One region of the Blautia sp. Marseille-P2398 genome, then DNA from elsewhere that is predicted to be linked to it. Evidence: predicted binding sites of a transcription regulator. Region 1 holds the regulator's gene; the other holds the start of a gene.

Region 1 (3,218 bases):
ATTTTCAACTAGATTTGATATATTCTATATTTTCATGTAAATTAGTTGGCTACTTTTACCATACTGTGGCGGACTACGAAATCCTTGTAGGTGTAACCCTTCTGGAATTCTTCTACCACAATATTCTCACCAGCTTCTTCATCCTCCACATGCATTACTGCATTGTGGAAGTTCGGATCAAATTCCTTACCCACTGCTTCAATCGGTTTCACGCCCAGCTCATCTAATGTGGTGATCAGCTGTTTATAGATCATCTTCATGCCATCTGCAAAAGAATCTCCTTCAGGTGCCTGTGCAAGACCTCTCTCGAAGTTATCCACAACCGGAAGCATTTTCTCAACTATGTCCTTGGCTCCGATGATATACATGCTGGATTTCTCTTTCTCCGTTCTCTTACGGAAGTTATCGAATTCAGCCATGTTTCGTTTCAGCCTGTCTGTAAGTTCTTCAATCTGCTGTTCAAATTTATCTTTTTCTTTTTTCTTCTTGCCGAAGAAAGAAGTTTTTGATTTGCTGTCTTTCTTGTCATCCTGGGAAGCTTCCTCGTCTCCGTCCTCTACCGGGATTTCCTCTGTTTCTGCTTCGCCGTTCTCTACAACTTCAGGTTCATTCTCAACAGTTTCTTCTGTTACCGGAGTATCTGTTGTCTCTTCTTCCTGAGCTGTGTTCTTTGTTTCTTCTGACACTCTCTATTACCGCCTTTCTAACTCTCTTTCTTAATCAGTTCGTCCAGCTGGACTTTCAAAGCCTTCAGGCTGTCAACTACGTTTGCATAATCCATACGCTTGGGACCGATGATACCGATGGTACCATGCATTCCTTTTCCAAGTTCGTAAGTGGCTGTGACTACACTGCAGTCTTTCATGGTCTGCACCGGCATTTCATCACCAATGTACACCTGAATTCCTGTGTTCTCTGTATCAGACATTCTCTCTTTCACCAGGTCTACCAGATCCTGCTTCTCTTCAAATGCTGAAATCAGCTCGCTCGCTTTGCTTGTGTCTGCAAGCTCCGGATACTTGAAAATGTTGGTTGCTCCTGAAGTATATATCTGCATATCGTCTTCGTCTACCTGGATGGTGTCTGCCACTGCATCAAGGACTGTGCCAACCACAGAGCCATGTACACCTGCCTGTTCTTTCAGGCGGGCAATCATTCCCAGGTTGATATCCTGAATGGGCACCCCATTTAAGTTGGTGTTAAGAAGAAGATTTAATTTCAGGATTGTCTGATCGTCCATCTCCTCATCCAGATTGATGATCTGGTTTCGGATGACATTGTTATCACTCACTACTACTGCCACAAGCTGAAGGGGTGTCACACGGGAAAGCTGGATGAATTTAATCTTGCTTCCGCTGTACTGTGGAACAGAGATCATTGTTGCATAGTTGGTATTGGAGGCCAGTACCTTTGCTACCTGCTTCAGCATTTTGTCCATTTTATCGGTTTTCTCGATCATGAGATCTTTGATTTCCTGAACCTCTGATTCCTTTTCTCTCATCAGCTCGTCTACGTAGAGGCGATAACCTTTATCAGAAGGAATTCTTCCGGCTGAGGTGTGGGGCTGTACGATATATCCCATATCTGTCAGGTCTGACATCTCATTCCGGATGGTGGCAGAGCTTACATTTAAATCTGCAAACTTGGAAATGGTCCGGGAACCCACCGGTTCGCCTGTTTCCATGTAGGTTTTGATGATGGCTTTTAGTATTTTCTTTTTACGATCATCTAATTCCTGATCCATGAAGTTCCACTCCTTTACTGCCTTTGTTTTTGGTTTGTTAGCACTCATGTTTTAGGAGTGCTAACACCTTATGCTCATAAGATAGCACTCTTGATTTGGTTTGTCAATATTATTTTGTGAATTTTTTGTTATTTCATAACAATATTATTTATTTGATTTGATGAAAAGAATGCTGTGAGAAATTGACTGTAACATCATTTTTTATCTCATATTACTTGTAACCTGTTCTGGAATTGACCATAAAAATATTTTTCCTGTTTCAGGTCATTCTTTTCCTGCCCTGGCCTTGACTGTAATTTTTCTTTTCCTATTTCAGGTCATTCTTTTCTTCTCATAGGCTTGACTGCAATTGTTATTTTCTTGTTTCAGGTCATTCTTTTCTTCTTATAGCCTTGACCGTAATTATCATTTTCTTGTTTCAGGTCATTCTTTTCTTCTCGCAGGCTTGACCGCAATTATTATTTTCCTGTTTCAGATCATTCTTTTTCTCTCACAGATTTGACTGTAATTGTTCTTTTTCTGTTTCAGGTCATTCTTTTCTTCTCGTAGGCTTGACCGCAATTATTATTTTCCTGTTTTAGGTCATTCTTTTCTTCTCGCAGGCTTGACCGCAATTAGTATTTTCTTGTTTCAGGTCATTTGTTCTATTTATCAAGAGCGTCAAGGTTCTTTTTCAGGTCGATCATTTTATCACGTAGTTCGGCGGCCTGTTCAAAGTTGAGGTCTGCGGCTGCGGCGCGCATTTGTTTTTCTACCTGGGCGATGAGTTTGGTGAGTTCTTTACGGGTCATGGACTCTGGGTCTTTCTGGAGTCGGACTTCGGTTTCGGCTACTGCTTTGGATACGGCGATGAGGTCGCGGACTGCTTTTTTGATAGTAGTCGGAGTGATTCCGTGTTCTTTGTTGTAGGCTTCCTGGATGGTTCGGCGGCGGTTGGTTTCGGTGATGGCTTTGTGCATGGAATCGGTCATGTTGTCTGCGTACATGATCACGTGACCTTCGCTGTTTCGGGCAGCTCGTCCGATGGTCTGGATGAGGGAGGTTTCGGAACGGAGGAAACCTTCTTTGTCTGCATCTAGGATTGCTACCAGGGTGATTTCCGGGATGTCCAGGCCTTCTCGAAGGAGGTTGATTCCTACCAGAACATCAAAGACATCCAGACGCATATCCCGGATGATGCGGGCACGCTCTAAGGTATCAATATCGGAATGGAGGTAACGGACTCTGATTCCTACTTCTTTCATATATTCTGTCAGGTCTTCTGCCATTCTTTTGGTGAGGGTGGTAATCAGGATTTTGTGTTTCTTTGACACTTCTTTGTTTACTTCTCCGATCAGATCATCGATCTGGCCTTCAATGGGGCGGACTTCTACTTTCGGATCCAGAAGTCCGGTTGGACGAATGATCTGTTCTGCACGGAGGAGTTCATGATCATACTCATATTGTCCCGGAGTGGCGGATACAAACATGACCT
Region 2 (3,218 bases), on a different contig from region 1:
AAAGAGGCAGAACAGGAACAGATCACAGCAGTTCAGGCAGATCCGGAATCTTTCAGTTATGATGATCTGAAGGAAGGTTATGATACTCCTGAAGCGACGACCATTACACTTACCAATACAGGAAATACAACTGTTTCGCTGATGCAGCCATATGCAGAGTATTTTGATATTGGGGAACTTTCGGCATCAGTGCTGGAGCCGGGAGATTCTGCTGCATTTACAGCAGTACCGGTGACCGGTCTGAAAGTCGGCAATTATCTGGATAGTATTCAGATAGCCCAGACCAGTTCGGAAGGACAGGAAGATGTATTAACAACGATCAAAGCTTCTGCGACTGTTTCGGAAGTGAAAAAGATTTATAAATTATCCGTAACACCGGAAGAACTGAATTTTGGAAAAGCAAAAGAAGGATATAGTGAGGCACCGGAAGCGCAGAAAGTTACAGTGACGAATGAGGGGAATACAAATGTAACTTTAAATGCACCGTCAGGTAAAAACTTTAAAATCGGGAAACTTTCAGCCACAGAGCTTGCACCGGGGGAGAGCTGTACATTTAAAATCCGCCCGAAGGAGGGGTTAAAGGCCGGCTCCTATACAGAGTCAGTTGTGATTGATAATGAACAGCAGATCAGTGCAGAAGTGAAAGTTCAGTTTACGGTTAAAGCTACCCGCAAGGCGAAAATTGCAGATCCGGCAGATAATAAGATTACAGGAATCAGTTCAGATGGATACACAACACAGTCAAAGATTACATTTACAGCAGTCGGAGCGGGTATGGACAATGAAAGTCCGGGAAAGGGAGATGTCCGCTATGTACCGTATAACTGGAAAGTGATCAATACAAATAGCTGGAGCAGTGCACCTTATACTGCTGCATTTGGAATTACGAAGGCCGGAACCTACACATTGACAGTTACATTTGACCGTCAGAAGTATAATGGAAGTGAATGGAAGAATACAGGGGAGCAGGATACTAAACAGGTGAATTTCAGTATTACACAGGCGCAGACTGTAACTGCAACTCCGACTCCGCAGCCGAATGGAGCAAGTGCGAAAACAGCGGTAAAGACAGGAGATACGACTAATATCACACCGTTTGTGATTATTCTGGCGATTGCAGCGGGATGTATTGTGGGAGTTGTGGTATACAAAAGACGAAAGAAATAAGAGTTATCTGAAGAAAAAATACAGGGGAATATGTAAAATATAAAATTATTAGCACTCATTTTTAGTGAGTGCTAATTTTTTCTTGACTTTTGGAATAAATGGTATTACTATATCTTTCAGAGAAGCAACTTACAGGAGTCAAAAGCTATTTCAAAGGATAAACAGGAGAGGATAGTTTTGGCTCAGGAGGCAGAGCAGGTAAGAATGCAGTATATTGACAGATAAAGTTGCGGCAAATGATTAAAAACAAAAAGGAGTGTGGACAGCATGGCTGTAAAACATGGAAATTTATCAATTAACAGTGAAAATATTTTCCCAATCATCAAGAAATGGTTATATTCCGATCATGATATTTTTGTAAGAGAGCTGGTCTCCAACGGATGTGATGCGATCACTAAACTGAAAAAACTGGAAGTAATGGGAGAATATACTTTTCCGGAAGGATACAAACCGGAGATTCAGGTAATTGTTAATCCCGATGAGAAAACTCTGAAATTCATCGATAATGGTATTGGCATGACTGCTGATGAAGTAGAGAAATACATTACCCAGATTGCTTTTTCAGGTGCAACTCAGTTTCTTGAGAAATATAAAGACAAAACTACAGATGATCAGATGATCGGTCATTTTGGACTTGGATTTTATTCTGCATTTATGGTGGCGGATGAAGTGCATATTGATACACTTTCCTATACAGAAGGTGCACAGCCTGTACACTGGTCCTGCGATGGTGGAACAGAATATGATATCCAGGAAGGTAACAAGAATACGATTGGTACAGAAATCACCCTGTTCCTGAATGAAGACTGCCTGGAATTTGCAAACGAGTACCGTATGCGTGAGATTCTTGAGAAATACTGTTCCTTCATGCCGGTTCATATTTACCTTTCCAAAGCAAATGCACCTCAGGAATATGAGACAATTGATGAATCTGAGTTAAGAGACGATGATGTAGTTGTTGAACATATTCATGAGGAAGCAAAGACAGAAGAAAAAGAAAATGATAAAGGTGAAAAGGAAGTTGTTGAAATTTCTCCTGCAAAGGATAAAGTAAAGATCAATAAACGTCCGGTTTCCATCAGTGATATTAATCCGCTCTGGATGAAGCATCCGAATGAATGTACAGATGATGAATACAAGGAATTCTACCGCAAGGTATTTATGGATTATAAGGAACCGTTATTCTGGATACATCTGAATATGGATTATCCGTTTAATTTAAAAGGTATCCTGTACTTCCCGAAGATCAATACAGAGTATGATTCCATTGAAGGAACGATCAAACTTTATAACAATCAGGTATTTATCGCAGATAATATCAAGGAAGTAATTCCTGAATTCCTGCTTCTTCTGAAAGGTGTGATCGATTGTCCGGATCTTCCATTGAACGTGTCACGAAGTGCATTGCAGAATGACGGATTTGTACAGAAGATTTCTGAATACATTTCCAAAAAAGTGGCAGATAAGCTTACCGGAATGTGCAAGACTGACAGAGAATCTTATGAGAAATACTGGGATGATATCAGCCCGTTTATTAAATATGGCTGTATTAAAGATGCTAAGTTTGCAGAGAAAATGGGAGATTATGTACTCTTTAAGAATCTTGATGGCAAATATCTCACATTAAAGGACTGCATTGAAGAGAATAAAAAAGAAACAGAAGAAACTGAGGCTCAGACAGAAGAAAAGAAAGAAGATGCAGCAGAGTCTGAAAACAAAGACAATGCGGAAGCGAAAGAACCTGAGAAGACAGTAATTTTCTATGTAACTGATGAAGTTCAGCAGAGTCAGTATATCAATATGTTTAAGGAAGCAGGAAAAGATGCCGTTATCCTGAAACATAATATTGACAGTGCATTTATTTCCAGTCTTGAGCAGAAACATCAGGAAGTACAGTTTAAGCGTATTGATGCGGATCTGACCGAAGAAATGAAGGGTGAGGGTACTGCCGATGAAGAAACTGTCAAAGCACTGACAGAACTTTTCCGCAAGAGCCTTAATAAAGATAAACTGGAAGTACATGTTGAGAATCTGAAAAATGAAAATGTATC

Evidence for each region. The regulator HrcA, encoded in region 1, represses chaperone genes, less so after heat shock. The targets are predictions, from matches to a motif close to TGTTAGCACTCNNNNNNNNNGAGTGCTAACA.
Region 2: the regulator HrcA is predicted to act here: its motif matches at 1,214-1,244, upstream of htpG (molecular chaperone HtpG).

Annotation. Positions count from the first base shown of each region.
Region 1 covers NZ_CAXSTD010000018.1:45,941-49,158, reverse strand. The annotation lists gene grpE (nucleotide exchange factor GrpE) at 42-686, opposite strand; gene hrcA (heat-inducible transcriptional repressor HrcA) at 704-1,744, opposite strand; gene uvrB (excinuclease ABC subunit UvrB) at 2,389-3,218, opposite strand, start outside.
Region 2 covers NZ_CAXSTD010000006.1:23,305-26,522, reverse strand. The annotation lists gene ACESZG_RS08430 (hypothetical protein) at 1-1,167, shown strand, start outside; gene htpG (molecular chaperone HtpG) at 1,435-3,218, shown strand, end outside.